DNA from 3 places in the Leptolyngbya boryana PCC 6306 genome. Region 3 is predicted to be linked to each of the others. Evidence: predicted binding sites of a transcription regulator. Region 3 holds the regulator's gene; each other region holds the start of a gene.
What was found. The regulator NtcA, encoded in region 3, controls nitrogen genes in cyanobacteria. The targets are predictions, from matches to a motif close to TTTGTANNNNNNNNTACAAA.

Region 1 (5,236 bases), 3.5 Mb from region 3:
CTTATTCGATCGCAATACCTGTCGCAACCTTCGTCACTTCGGGCGCAACGACTCCAGGTTTCCTCGCAATCAGGTACTTACTCATAAAATGCACCTGTTCTGAAACTTCGCCAAACCCTGCCTCTTTCAATCGCGCCACCAAATCATCGGTCATGTAATGGCGGTAATAAGGCTCATGGAACGTCTCAGGAAACCCTTCCATTGCAGGAGCGAGTTCCGGCGAATCGCTCATCTGAATCGAATCACAGATGATAAATGTTCCACCAGGTTTCACCACTCGAAATGCTTCATTGATCACATTCTGACGCGCTTGGGGCGGCAATTCGTGGAATAAAAACACACTCGTCACCGCATGGAAATAGTTATCTAAGTAAGGTAATTCTTCCGCATTTCCTTGCACTAACTGGGGCAAAGTTCCCTCGAACTGAGACAGCAACTGATTTGCTTTTCTCAAATAGGCAGCCGACAAATCCACTCCATACAAAGAAGCCTTCGGCAGCATTCCTCGAATGTTTCTCAAAGTCCGCCCTGTGCCACAAGCAACGTCTAGCACTTTAATCTGCGAAGGTAGAACATCACTGAATGCCTTCAATCCTTCCTTCAATGGAGCTAAAATCCGGCGACGCATCGGATCAGCCGTGCCATTAAACAGAATTTCAACCTGCAAATCGTAGAGATTGGCAGAAGTATCGGTTAAATACCCATTCGTCTGATGATGGAAATTTTGCACATAGTAGCTTGGTAAGCCTTCTGTCTCAACTCCTGCATCAAACTCTTGATATCGCTTCGCATTCACGCGCTGCCACATTTCCGGCATATCAAACCACATCACCGGATAGTAGCGGAAAAAATCTTCCCAAGGATTATCAAAGACAAGACTCGCTGGATAAACGCCTTTTTCGACATCCTGCCAATCCGCTTCGAGAACTTCAGCCATTCGTTTTTGAATGGTTTGAATCAATTCTAGAGAGAGCGGCTTTGCCTTTCTTTTTTGTTCAATCGAGGGCGGTGCGACAAGATTCAAGACTTGGGTACTAACAGCTTTATGCATCAACCCAAAGTAACTTTTGCCTTGCTGAAACGTCTGATACGCCAACTTTGTTAATGTATCGGGCATGATTTGTGTGAGACGACACTCTAAGACTATTGTCTAATTGTAACGAACTCTTAAGAGCGAAATAGTCTGTAATCAGTTAGATTTCGAGAAAAAAGCGATCGAGCCAATTAGCTCGATCGCTCCTTTTCAATTCAGCTTTCAACTCAGCAAATTAGCAATCGTAGTAGAGCATAAACTCATACGGATGCGGGCGAATGCTCATCGGAATTACTTCGCGATCGAGCTTGTAGCTAATCCAGCTTTCAATGAAGTCTTCAGTGAACACGCCACCTGTGGTCAGGTACTCATGATCCGATTCCAAGTTCTTCAGCGCTTCTGCCAAAGATCCAGGAGTCGAAGGTACTTTCGCCAACTCTTCAGGGCTGAGTTCGTAGATGTCTACATCCAAAGGAGAACCCGGATCGATTTGGTTCTTAATTCCATCAATCCCTGCACAGAGCATCGCGGCAAATGCCAAGTAGGGGTTCGAGGTTGCATCAGGACAACGGAACTCTAAGCGTTTTGCTTTCGGGTTCGTGCCAGACAACGGAATCCGCACCGAAGCAGAACGGTTCCCTTGCGAGTATGCCAAGTTCACCGGAGCTTCAAAGCCTGGAACCAAGCGCTTGTAGGAGTTCGTGGTCGGATTCGTAAACGCCAACAGAGAAGGCGCATGCTTCAGAATTCCGCCGATGTACCACAGCGCATTTTGGCTCAATCCAGCGTACAGATCGCCCGCAAAGGTGGGTTCGCCATTGTTCCAAATCGATTGGTGACAGTGCATCCCCGAACCGTTATCCCCAAAGACCGGCTTAGGCATGAACGTAATCGACTTGCCATACTTGCGACCGACGTTTTTGATCACATATTTGTACGTCATCAACCAGTCAGCCGCTTGAATCAGGGTTCCGAACCGGAAGCCTAATTCGCACTGACCGCCAGTTGCCACTTCATGGTGATGTTTCTCGATCGGCACGCCGCACTTTTGCATCGTCAGCAGCATTTCCGATCGCATATCTTGCGACGTATCGGTCGGTGCAACCGGGAAATACCCTTCCTTGTTGCGAGGCTTGTACGCCAAGTTTCCACCCGGTTCTTGACGACCAGAATTCCAAATCCCTTCTACGCTATCAACGTGATAGTAACCTTCGTGCTGGTTTTGGTCATAACGGACATCATCAAAAATGAAGAACTCCGCTTCAGGTCCGAAGAACGCCGTATCGCCTAACCCCGTAGATTTCAAATAATCCACAGCTTTTTGAGCGATCGAGCGAGGATCACGGCTGTAGGGCTGACCCGTACGCGGCTCTTGAATCGAGCAAATCATGCTCAGCGTTGGATGCTCCATAAATGGATCGATCCAGGCAGTATCCGGATCGGGAACCATCGCCATATCGGATTCATTGATCGATTTCCAACCCCGAATACTCGATCCGTCAAACGGAACGCCATCGGTAAAGCTGCTTTCGTCAATTTGGCTCTTATGCAGGGTGAGATGTTGCCAAATCCCTGGCGTATCGATGAATTTGAGATCAATCAATTCGATATTCTCGTCATTGATCTTCGCCAAGATCTCTTGTGGGGTCGCCATGAAATACTCCTAGTAAATCGCGTAGCTTGCTCAACGCTGAGCGCGGAATTGAATCAGATCGCCTCAAGCAAATCTGTCCTGCATCATGGTAAAAACAGGCTTCCCGTAATTTTGTATCCTAGGCTACGGAAAGCTCCGTGTCCGAAAGAATTAACGCTTAAATTAAAGATCGTAAATATTACATTCGCGGATTCCGTAACCCGATCGAGTGTATGGATTAAAAATTGTAACGATTATCTCATCTAGCGGGATTCCCCACGGTACGGTTCAAATTAGGCTCAAACCTGCGTGGTAAACTGAGCTTGAATCTTTTACGATACGAGAGCCTATACAACTTGCTGTGGGGCGGTTCGTTACTCTTGTCTACAGAAATATAGACACATTGAACCAAAATTTGGGAGAAGACTTTCATGCGGGACGCAGTGACCAGCCTGATTAGAAATTACGATATTACAGGGCGTTACTTAGATCGCAATGCGATCGACAGCCTAAAATCCTACTTTGCTACCGGAATGGCGCGCATTCAGGCAGCTGCGCTCATTACCTCCAATGCAGCCGGGATTGTTCGTCAAGCCGGGCTGCAGTTGTTTGACGAAAATCCTGAGTTGATTCGCCCCGGTGGCAATGCTTATACGACTCGTCGGTATGCAGCCTGCCTGCGCGATATGGATTACTACTTGCGCTATGCTTCCTATGCCTTGGTTGCGGCTGACACGGATGTGCTGGATGAGCGCGTTCTAGAAGGTTTGCGCGAAACCTATAACTCGTTAGGTGTGCCTTCAGGACCGACCGTCCGGGGAATTCAAATCATGAAGGATATCGTCAAAGCAGAAGCAGCAGCGGCAGGAATTGCTGATACGAGCTTCCTGGATCAACCCTTTGATTACATGTCGCGTGAACTCGGTGAAAACGATCTGTAATTGAATTCACTTCCCATGAAACGAGTTTCGGCTCGGCTCAGCCCTCGAATTTCGGGCGTTGAGTCGAGCCGAAACTCGTTTCAGACAAGAAAAATGTCAGGGTGAAGGCTTCAAGTCCGAAGCATCGCTTCCGCCTCTAAGACCCACAGCGTCCAGCCTTTGCTGTTTTGAGTAATACGAGCAGCATGTCCTTTATCAGAGAGACGTTCTGCCAGCGCGATCGCTTGGTTTTGTTCGCGTACCGTTCTGAGATAGCTGTAATATTCACGATCGCTATAGATTGCAGCCATCGGTTTCGCCACATCTGGAACGCGAATTTGACACACCTGATAATCGCGCTCAGATGTCAGAATCTTCCATAATCCTGAGTCTGATCGAGGAATGTCGTAGGAAGTTGAGGGTTCGACAGATTTGGGCTTGTCTAGCTGCGCTTTTTCCTCTTGGGCATCTGCTTCATAGATCCAAAGCACATCGCCTTTCATCGTTCGAGTAATCGCAACTTCATCTCCTCGATAAACGAGTTTGGCGGCAATTTGCAGAGCTTTTTGAGAATCTTGCACGAGTCGAAAAAAGCTGTAATAGCGATCAGCAACGACGATCGCGGCAAGTCGCTCATCGGAATCCGGCACGCAGATATGACAGGCTCGATATTGACTCCGGGAGTCTAGAATTTTGCAGCGAGCAGGATCAGGGGTCGGAGCAAGGTCAGCAGAGATGGGGCGAACAGAGGACATAGGATTGACGTGTGGGTTTGCAGGGTGGGTTTGAATTGTAACGATTGTTTTCGCAGAGCTAAGCACATTTTGCGAATCAAGCGAGTGGGTTCTCCACCGTGAATTTCCCTAAAACCCAAAATTTTCAGCGATCGCGGTCGTTTGCGAGGGTAAAACTGTGCATATGATGGTGGCATCGTTTCATATCGCTTTCCTATGCCAGTTCCTTGTCACATCATTGTTGAGGGAAATCCAGCGATTGTTTACGCCAGTCGCAAAGGTGCGCCAGAGAAAATGCTGCCTATTTTAGAGTCTTTTTTAGAAACATTTTGGCAAGAGCGAGATGCGCTGGGTGAGGCACAGGACACGCCAGAATGTCTGGTTGCACAGATTGTAGTGCGGTTTGGATTTGAGATTTGTGAGGATGATTTCTCGAACCTGAAGGTGGGCTTGAAATATGATCCCACTGCAGAATATTTATATTTCATCTCAGCGAATCGAGAGGTGAGTGTGTGGGTTGCTGACGATCGCTATCGGGCAAATCCGCACTTAGGCATTCAAGCTTGCCAACAGATGCAAACCGTTTCGATAGGGTGATCCGAAAGATGCTAGGAGTTAGATGTCTCTAACGCGCGATTGCTGAAGTTTTCTATGTCAACTATTTGGGAACTCGATTACTATTCACGTCCAATTTTGGATGAGCAAAATAAAAAAGTTTGGGAAGTGCTGATCTGTGAAAGCCCGACCACAGTTGATGCTCAGCCAGAAAAGCTGTTTCGCTATTCGCAGTATTGCTCGAGCAGCACTGTAAATTCAGGCTGGTTAAAAGACGCGATCGCAGCAGCCATGGCTGAAGCTCCCAATCCACCGGATAAAATTCGGTTTTTCCGGCAGGCGATGAACAACATGATTACGA
Region 2 (5,236 bases), 930 kb from region 3:
TTAACAAAAAAGAAAATTAGTTGGGACAATGATCCGTAGAAACCCCGCTTTATGTTTTTTAATCCTGGTACAAACTTCTATGAGGATTTCAGAGATTGAACTTTTGTCCAACCTTCTATCGAATTCCACCGCTGGAAATGAAAGATCACTCATTTGGGTGAAACGCTTTTTCAGCGTTCATTTGATTAAATTGCTAAATATTTCCTTTTTGTTTAAATCTTTTTCTTTTCATCATGCGCGTTGTCAACTTAGCACGTCTCACCTCTACTTCATCCAATTTCTTCGCCTGCTAGGACGTCAACGATTCACTTCAAAAAGCTTCTATCCTCATCTGTCCATCCGCTTCGATCTGGTAACCTTGTGGAAATGTCGAATCATACACTTCCTGACAAACTCGTACGAATTGGCTCCGTGGAAATCAGCCTGAGTCAATCGGAAGAACTGTTCCGAGCTTATGTCGAAACTGCCAACGATATGGTTTACACCGTTGACTTGACAGGAACTCTGACCTACATGAATTCCTATGGTCAAAAACTGCTGGGATGTCCTAGAGACGAAATCTTAGGACGATCGTATTTAGATTTTGTCTCCCCGCTTTATCGCGAAAAAACAATGCAAGCGTTCGCGAATTTAATGCAGACCGGAGAGTTGAGAGATTTTGAGTTTGTGCTGACGACAGCAGTGGGCACAGAGATTTTTCTAGAAGTAAATGGAAAACTCCTCTGCCGCGATGGCGAACTCATCGGCGGTATAGGAATTGGGCGAGATGTGACGGAAAGAAAGCGGATTGAAAAACAGTTAAAAATCTTTTCTCGCGCAGTTGAATCCGCCTATGACAGTACCGTAATTACGGATTTGAACGGAGAAATTATCTACACAAATTCTGCGGCGAGCCGAATTTTTAACTGGCAAACCGACATGATGATCGGGGCACATGCTGCAATTTTTTACCCCGAGAAAAAGCAGACCGAAGAGTTAATTAAACAAGCAATCTCAGGCGGTTGGAGCGGTGAAGTCATTTGTAATCGTCGCAACGGCGAATCTTTTCCTGCTCTGGTTTCCGTCAGTCCGGTCTTGGATGAACGTAATCGCCCAACCGCAGTTTCAATGATTACCCGTGACATCACGGTGCAGAAACGAACAGAAGACGAACTTGCCACAAAGAACGATGAGTTAGAACGGGCAAGCCAGATGAAGTCGGACTTTTTGGCGAACATGTCACACGAGTTGCGCACTCCACTGACTTCGATTTTGGGCTTTTCGTCGATTTTGCAAAAACAAATCTTCGGCGGTCTGAATTCAAAACAACAGATCTACATTCATCAGATCTATCAAAGCGGTCAGCATTTGCTAGGCTTGATCAATGATGTCTTAGACTTGTCGAAAGTCGAGGCAGGACAGTTGCGCTTAGAACTCGCGCCGCTCGTCGTCGATGAAATTTGCGAGAAAACCTTGGGGTTTGTCAGCGAACAGGCTCGCATAAAAAATTTGACCGTGAACTATGAGATCCAGCCGGATCTAGAACCCTTGATGGCAGACGAATTGCGGCTGCGACAGATGCTACTGAACTTGCTCTCGAATGCGATTAAGTTCTCGAACGAAGATCATGAAATCGGACTGAGCGTGAAACTCAATGGCGAGTTTCTAGATTTCACTGTTTGGGATCAAGGGATTGGAATTGCAGAAGACAAACAGCATCTCTTGTTCAAACCCTTTCAGCAGGTCGATGGCTCATTGTCTCGTAAGCACGAAGGCACAGGTTTAGGGTTAGCGTTGACCAAAAAACTCGCTGAACTTCACGCTGGAACGGTGCTCATGCACTCGAAGGAAGGAGAAGGAAGTCAGTTTACGATTCGCTTACCGATGAATCTTCAGCATCCGGCAACGGTTGGAACGATTGCGATCGAACCCAATCGTCGCTGATTCAAATATCCGTTCGGCATTCTGCATCTTAGGGGTGGAGCGATCGCGCAAACTGTGCGAATCGATGGAACGGAGCAAAACGGTATTCCAAAGTACGAATCGCCCTCAACCAAATGTGATAAAGCTGACAATCAGTTGAGTCTTGAGGGCAAAGTGCATGAGTGGTTTAGGTGGATTGAATAAATCTCCAAAGGGTGTTGTATTGGGACTGGTGCAGCTACAGCTTCCAAATGTTGTCACGCCCGACGATCTTGCGGCTCAGACCGATCGCATTTGCCAAATGGTCAGCAAAGCCCGTCGTAATATGCCCAGTATGGATTTAGTCGTCTTTCCAGAGTATTCCCTACACGGACTCTCGATGGACACAAATCCAAAAATTATGTGCCGAATCGATGGTCCAGAAGTTCAAGCCTTCCAAGCCGCCTGCCGAGAAAATCGCATTTGGGGATGCTTCTCGATCATGGAGTACAACCCACACGGCAATCCCTACAATAGCGGCATCATTATCGACGACCAAGGCGAATTGAAACTCTACTACCGGAAACTGCATCCTTGGGTTCCGGTTGAGCCTTGGGAACCTGGAAATCTGGGAATTCCGGTCTGTGAAGGACCGAATGGCAGCACGCTTGCGTTAATTATCTGCCACGACGGCATGTTCCCAGAAATGGCGCGCGAATGTGCTTACAAGGGTGCGGAAATCATGATTCGTACCGCAGGATATACCGCTCCAATCCGCCACAGTTGGCAAATTACCAACCAGGCGAATGCGTTTTGTAATCTGATCTACACCGCATCTGTGTGTATGTGCGGCACAGATGGCACATTTGACTCGATGGGCGAAGGTATGTTTGTCAATTTCGACGGAATGCCCTTAGTGATGGGCAGCCATCGACCGGATGAAATTATCACAGCCGAATTGCGTCCCGATCTGGTGCGAGAAGCTCGGAGACACTGGAGCGTCGAAAACAATATTTACCAATTTGGGCATCGCGGCTATGTCGCGGTGAAAGGCGGAGCACAGGATTGCCCCTACACCTACATGAAAGACTTGGTGAATGAATCGTATCGCCTGCCTTGGGAAGATGAAGTGATTCACACCGATGGCACAAGCTGCGGATTTGACGCGCCAACGCGATCGTATCAAGGCGAAGAATTACCAACTTCAGTCACCAGAGGTTAAATCATGGGACGGTATGTAGAGGCTGAGCCTTATCAATATCCATTCAATGGCGATTTACGCCCTGAGAATACGGCTCTGATTGTGATTGATATGCAGACAGATTTCTGCGGTAAGGGCGGTTATGTGGACAAGATGGGCTATGACCTGTCTCTGACGCGCGCCCCGATCGAACCGATTCGGAACCTCCTCAAAGTGATGCGAGACCTGAATTACACAATTCTGCACACTCGCGAAGGACATCGCCCGGATCTCTCAGATTTGCCAGAAAATAAACGCTGGCGATCGCAGCAAATCGGAGCCGGAATTGGCGATCCGGGACCTTGTGGGCGAATTTTGGTTCGAGGAGAGTCAGGTTGGGAGATTATTCCTGAACTCGCTCCATTACCCGGAGAAGTGATCATTGATAAACCCGGAAAAGGATCATTTTATGCCACTGATCTCGATTTGGTTTTGCACCGTAAAGGCATACAAAACTTGATCCTGTCCGGCATTACCACTGATGTCTGTGTGCATACAACCATGAGAGATGCCAACGATCGAGGATATGAATGTTTGTTACTGTCCGATTGTACGGGTGCAACGGACTATGGCAACCATCTAGCCGCGCTGAACATGGTCAAAATGCAGGGCGGTGTGTTTGGGGCGGTTGCCGATTCGACAGCATTGATTTCTGCGATCGCGTGAGCCTCTGCTCAGGCATCGCAAGATACGTGTTGAACAATACAAAAGCGAGTAGAAAAATCGATTTCAATACGATGGCAATTAACTTCTGTGAGGAGGAACGATGAGCAGTCAGGATTCACCGCGATCGCGCATTTCCCGCCGCCAAGTCATACGCGGATTGTTAGCGACTGGGGCATTTGGTGCAACTTCAAAGCTCTGGGTTGGCTGTACCCCAGCGAACGATTCTTCAACATCCAGTAGCAGCCCCGCCGCAGGCAAAGAACTTGTAATGGGGTTTATCTACGTCGGTCCTAAAGACGATTTTGGCTATAATCAAGCCCACTTCCAGGGAAAAGAAGGTGTCCAAGGTGTGAAAGTCGTCGATCAAGCCAGCGTGCCTGAAACGACCGAAGTACAAGAAGCAATGCGGAACATGATCGAGCAGGACAAAGCAACCGTTCTGTTTCCCACCTCATTCGGCTATTTTGACCCGCATATTCTTAAACTCGCCACCGATTATCCAGAAGTACAATTTTTCCACTGTGGCGCAATGTATGATGCAGCCAAGCATCCCAAAAATGTCGGCAGCTATTTTGGTTACATTGATGAAGCGCAGTATGTTGCAGGCGTGGTTGCCGGGCATATGAGCAAAACCGGAAAGTTAGGTTTTGTGGCAGCAAAACCAATTCCACAAGTGCTTCGCAACATCAATAGTTTTACCCTGGGAGCGCGAAGCGTTAAGCCAACAATTACAACCCAGGTGATTTTTACCGGGGACTGGTCTTTGCCAGTAAAAGAAGCGGAAGCGACCAACAGTTTGATTGACCAAGGGGCAGATGTGATTACTTGCCATGTAGACAGTCCGAAAGTTGTGATAGAAACGGCAGAGAAACGCGGGGCGTTTACGTCTGGCTATCACGCCAATCAGGCAGCACTTGCGCCGAAAGGCTATCTGACGGGTGCAGAGTGGGATTGGACGAAGGTGTATTCCGATTACGTCAAGATGATTCAAGAAGGTAAAACCTTGATGAATGGAGGGATTCCGCATTTGCTGCGCGGCGGATATAAGGATGGATTTGTGAAGATTTCGGCATTTGGACCGGCGGTGTCTGAGACTGCGAAGAAGGACGCAGAAGCCGCGAGGGACAAAATGAAGGCGGGTTCGCTAGTCATTTACAAAGGCGGACTCAAAGATAATACGGGTAAAGAGGTTGTCCCTGCTGGAAAAGACTATGCGACAACTGCGATCGAGCTTGAATCGATGAACTGGCTCGTAGAAGGGGTCGTTGGTAAAACGGCTTAGCAGTCTCGCTCAAGCTAGAGATTTGTTAGATCTGCGACGTTTCTAGAAAAAATGAGATCCTGATACTAAATTGGTTTGATTTGGTTACAAATCAATTCGGTGTCAGGATTTCGAGTGCAATGGGTGAAGTCGTTTAGAGTGATAAAGACTTTCTTTTTGCAATCCAG
Region 3 (5,236 bases):
CCCTCAAACGGTTGAGGAGACTGTCGCTGTCACCCCGATCGAGAAAGAGTCCTAATGTCCTCCGAAGCAACGTCCCCGCAATTGATCGTTGGGCTAGGAAACCCTGGCAGCAAATACGAAAATACTCGTCATAATGTCGGGTTCCTGGCGATCGATCGCTTAGCAAAACTCTGGCAGATTGGACTGTCCGAACATAAAAAATTCCAAGGCTGGTTTGGAGAAGGAATGAGTCCGGTCGGCAAGATTCGCTTGCTGAAACCGACGACTTATATGAATAATTCCGGTCAAGCGATTCGAGCCGTGATCGATTGGTACAAAATTCCACCCGAAGCGGTGATGGTCATTTACGATGACATGGATTTGCCAGTCGGAAGATTACGATTGCGGTTATCCGGGTCAGCCGGTGGGCAAAATGGAATGAAATCCGCGATCGCTCATCTGGGAACTCAGAAATTTCCTCGCCTAAGAATTGGTATCGGTAGCGCCAAATCGAACGAGAAAGATGCGGTATCTCATGTCTTAGGAACCTTTGCCCCGAATGAGAAAGGTGCGATCGATGAGGTTTTAAACCTCACAGTCAGCGCCGTCGAACTCAGTCTCAAGCAAGGGGTTGAAAAAGCCATGAGCCTTTACAACAATCAATCTGTAGAGTCGAAGTCTGCATCATGAGCAAACGTCTCCCTGAAACCACTGCCCATGTCCGCATTTTGCGCCAGTCCTGGCAACAGGGCAGTATCGAAGGCGAGGTCAGAGCAAACGAATATGAGTGGCAGTTTCATTGGCATTTTCGACGCGGATTGCTGAACATTCAGCCTTCGCTCGGACGAGCCTTGATTAAGGAACCGCTAGGGAGATTTTTGGAAGCGAAAGATTATCAGCTTGAACCGGGTGGGGATTATTCGTTTACGATTCGGGCGGAGTTGTGAACTCCCCCACTCCCTACTCCCCTACTCCTCCACTCACCAGCCGTCCCAAATACCGTTCAATCAACAAAATTGCCACAATGTCATCAATCGGTCGCGGCGGCGTTCTCATCCCTTCAGGAATCAGCCGCGTTAGCCCTTTCGGTGGATACATTTGCCAATAGCGATCGCGCGCCTCTAGCGAACTATTGCGCTCATCGACGGTGATAATTCGCATCGGCTCACTGAGATCAGTCTCTAACTTCTGCCGCCAGGTTTTAGAAGAAGTCTGATCACCCATGACCAACAGCGAAATCGGAAACTGACTCCTCAGAGATGAGATCGTCGAAATCGTCTCTTCAGACGAGATCACTTGATGATAATAAATTCGGCGATCGACTCCCATCACTGCGACTCCGCATTTTTGTCGCCCTGGATCAAATCCCAGAATAACGGGCTGTTCCGCCATACTCACCTCTTGCCGTTGTTCTGTCTACAGATTGCTAATTCGATGCCCGCAGCACAACCTGCCCATCCTGCACCGCTACTAATTCTATTTTGAGCGGTCCCGCTGTGTAAGTCACATCCGATGCAACTGCCCGCAATTCAATCGAATTCGGATAGCGGCGAAGCTGATCGATAAAAGATCCCAGACTCAACAGTTTCTCAACCTCTAGTCTGTCATTCATCACCCCTGCGACACGGGCACGGGCATTAGAAGCTGCAATTAGGTCTTGTAAGGTTTTCTGAAAATCCTGGGGGGACAGTTTAGACGGTTCCAGCGTTTGAGTCGCGATCGTATCTCCTGCTAAAAAGACAACCTGATTCGGCACCGCACTCATATTCACGACAACACCTCGGTCGTCACCGAGAACATAATTTGCCCCGGCTTGCACCCGCACCAGATAATCTTTACCATCTTGAATTTGCTGAATGAGGTTTTGCACTTCCGCAATCGGGATTTGCACAATTTGCTGATTGTTCTGCCCCAGGCGAAGCGACTCGATCGCGGTCTGATTTGCCAATTGCAGTAATTGATCGACTGCTGCTTTGGCTCCACCTTGTTCGACGACGCGCACAACGCCTGAAGACAGCACTTGTGTCCGAAAAATTGCCAGATCACCTCGGCGAATCTGTTCCACATCTTGCTGAATTTGCTGAACGGCTGCCACGAGAAAAGCTCTCTGCTGTTCCAGGGTTTTCAATTCTGCTTCGCGTTGAGCAATGACTTGATCGCGCTCATTAATTTCGCGATCGCGCTTTTCAATCAGGGCAGTTCGTTCCGCAATTTGCGCATCTCGTTCCGCAATTTGGGCTTTCACCTGATCCCGTTGTTCAATTAACGCCTGCTGCTCAGATTCCAGCTGATTGATTTCGTTGCGGAGCGAAAGTGCTTGCTGAGAAACTGTTTCTAGCTGATTGCGGGTGAGATCTCGCTGCGCTTCTGTCCTGCGAAGTTGGGCATCGGTTTCTCGTTGTCGAGCGACTGAAACTTGAAGATTGGCATTGAGGCGCTTGAGATATTCCTCAATTTGGGCACGTTCCGATCGCGCTTGCTCTAGATCTTTCTCAACCTCAGCTTTTCGCTGATCTGTGGTTTTGAGATCAGCCGTGACTTTATCGAGGTCGCGATTTGTCGCCCGCAAGTCGGCTTGAATTCGCCCGAAGTTCAACACCATCTCTCGAAAGGTGCGGCTCGCAAGCAGTAAAACGCCTAACGTAGAGGCAGAAATCAGCGTGCCCGTCAAAATCGTCACGACAACTGCTGTTTGTTTGGGACGGAGATTGAACAAGCTGAGGCGGGCTTTTCCCACGCGCGTTCCTAAGCGATCGCCGACTGTCGCGATCACCCCTCCTAACACCAACACCACCAAAATTAGAATTAGCCCGACATCGGACATGACGCTCCCACAAACCCCTAGACATACTGCACTCTAAGGGCACTTTCAGACTTTGCCTTTCATTATGACTGCTCGCTCTATGATTCGCGTGAGTCACTCAGGACTGAATTCTAATCGAATTAGGTAAATTGTTGACTAAGCGTTACCGGATTATGAACGGTTATTTTTTTCTTGTGAATTGAGATCATTTTGTCCTGACGCAAATCTCCCAGTAAGCGGGTGACTGTGACGCGAGTCGAGCCGATTGCTTCAGCGATCGCTTGGTGAGACAGTTTGAGATCAATCATGATCCCCTCTTGTGAGGGCACACCAAAGTCACGACACAGAATCAGGAGGAAACTCACAAGACGCGATCCCATATCTCGGTGCGCCAGCGTTTCAATCATCATTTCAGTTTGTAAGATTCTCGACGACAAGCCTTTCAGCATCAGCATTGAGAGTTCGGGATTGTCTTTGAGCGCTTTTTCAACTTGTTCGATCGGAACAGACAGCAATTCGACAGGGGTGAAGGCAACTGCGTGATAAAAGCGATCGGCACGTTGTCCTGTGATCAGAGAAAGCACCCCGAACACGCTGTTTTCTCGCAGCAGCGCGACGGTAATTTCTTCTCCTGCCTCGTACACCCGTGAGAGTTTAACCGCACCCTTGACGAGAAAGTAGACCCGCTCCGCCGGATCGCCCGGAAAGAAGATGGTCTTACCGCGTTCAAACGTCTCTACAACAGGAGGATATGCTCCCCCTCCAATCTGACGAAACATCGCTGCAAGCGGTTTATCCTTGGTCACTACCATTTCTTTCCTTGTCGTATCGAGTGAAGCTGGGAAGTCTAACAGTCTATGTAAGCAATCGATGACTTTAGACCACTAAAACTGAGTCTATGATCTGTTTTAGTGTCGTAAACTACAATTTCGCTTTGATCTTCAGAAAACTCAGTAAATTCTCTAAGAAGAAGGCGCAATTTCGAGTCGATCTACTGGAATCTTCTGGGCAGACCCAATAATTTCCACAGATCATACCGTGAAAGCACGAATATTCTAGGACGAGGCATTAAGGAATCATGAAGGATTCCGAACCAGAATCAGAGAGGATTCGCTGGCAGAAAAACCGAACTGAGAAATGACGCAATTCGATCCTCGATCCGCCAAGCTTGGGACGATCGCGTCAGCGAAGAGCAGTTCGAGAGGGATCCCTTTCTGCTATCCTCATAAATGCTTTACACGGTAGAAGACCATGCTAGACCTGACTGGAAAGAACGCACTTGTAACGGGAATCGCGAACAACCGCTCGATCGCATGGGGCATCGCTCAGCAGCTACACAAAGCAGGCGCAAATATTGGCATCACCTATCTACCGGATGCAACCGGCAAAGCGGAAAAGAAAGTTGCCGACTTGACCGAGCCGCTCAATCCCAGTTTGTTCTTGCCGTTGAACGTGCAAGATGACGCACAGATTGAGAGCGCATTCAATACCGTGAAAGACAAATGGGGCAAGTTGGATATTCTGATCCACTGTCTCGCATTTGCTAGCAAAGATGATTTATCCGGCGATTTCTCCAAAACGTCGCGCGCGGGTTATTCGCTGGCGTTGGATATCAGTTCTTACTCGCTGGTGCAACTAGCTGGAGCCGCAAAACCTCTAATGAGCGAAGGCGGTAGTATCGTGACGCTGACTTACCTCGGTGGTGTGAAAGTCATCCCGAACTATAACGTCATGGGAATTGCCAAGGCAGCATTGGAAATGAACGTGCGCTACCTCGCAAATGAGTTAGGGCAGAACAATATTCGAGTCAATGCGATTTCAGCAGGTCCGATTCGGACATTGGCTTCCTCGGCAGTCGGTGGCATTCTCGATATGATTCACCACGTTGAAGAAGTTGCGCCGTTACGTCGAACTGTGACGCAGATCGAAGTCGGGAATACCGCAGCATTTCTCTGTAGTGACTTATCAAGCGGGATCACGGGTCAGGTGATCTACGTCGATGCAGGCTACGAAATTATGGGGATGACGGGATCGAAGCCCAGTGCTGGATAGCAATTAGACGATAGGAGATGTGCCGTGCCCAATTTTGAAACTTTGCAAAATCGAGACTACACCTTGATTTTGGATAAAAGTGGCAGTATGTCTACCAATGATCAAATTGGGGGCGGCAGTCGTTGGGAAGCAGCCCAAGAATCAACGCTGGCACTGGCGCGCAAATGCGAGCAGTTTGATCCCGATGGTATTACGGTTTATACGTTTTCTAGCCGATTCAGACGGTACGAAAATGTGACGGCGAGCAAAGTCGCACAGATTTTTATGGAAAACGATCCGGTTGGCTCGACCAATCTGGCAGCAGTGTTGCGGGATGCCACCGAAGATTATTTTCGCCGCAAAGCCACAGGGCAGAGCAAAACTGGAGAAACCATTTTAGTCATTACCGATGGTGAGCCGGAC

Region 1: the regulator NtcA is predicted to act here: its motif matches at 2,798-2,817, upstream of glnA (type I glutamate--ammonia ligase).
Region 2: the regulator NtcA is predicted to act here: its motif matches at 3,811-3,830, upstream of LEPBO_RS0130565 (BMP family ABC transporter substrate-binding protein).

What each region holds. Positions count from the first base shown of each region.
Region 1 is NZ_KB731324.1:1,751,579-1,756,814, forward strand. It holds gene LEPBO_RS0108680 (class I SAM-dependent methyltransferase) at 2-1,117, opposite strand; gene glnA (type I glutamate--ammonia ligase) at 1,269-2,687, opposite strand; gene apcB (allophycocyanin subunit beta) at 3,098-3,607, shown strand; gene LEPBO_RS43300 (hypothetical protein) at 3,718-4,341, opposite strand; gene LEPBO_RS0108700 (hypothetical protein) at 4,537-4,917, shown strand; gene LEPBO_RS0108705 (Tab2/Atab2 family RNA-binding protein) at 4,972-5,236, shown strand, end outside.
Region 2 is NZ_KB731324.1:6,153,306-6,158,541, reverse strand. It holds gene LEPBO_RS0130580 (sensor histidine kinase) at 367-1,923, shown strand; gene LEPBO_RS0130575 (formamidase) at 2,081-3,103, shown strand; gene biuH (biuret amidohydrolase) at 3,107-3,787, shown strand; gene LEPBO_RS0130565 (BMP family ABC transporter substrate-binding protein) at 3,888-5,069, shown strand.
Region 3 is NZ_KB731324.1:5,219,865-5,225,100, reverse strand. It holds gene LEPBO_RS0126100 (TatA/E family twin arginine-targeting protein translocase) at 1-55, shown strand, start outside; gene pth (aminoacyl-tRNA hydrolase) at 55-669, shown strand; gene LEPBO_RS0126090 (DUF3146 family protein) at 666-926, shown strand; gene LEPBO_RS0126085 (RuvC family protein) at 940-1,371, opposite strand; gene LEPBO_RS0126080 (DUF3084 domain-containing protein) at 1,406-2,803, opposite strand; gene ntcA (global nitrogen regulator NtcA) at 2,923-3,594, opposite strand; gene fabI (enoyl-ACP reductase FabI) at 4,034-4,834, shown strand; gene LEPBO_RS0126065 (vWA domain-containing protein) at 4,859-5,236, shown strand, end outside.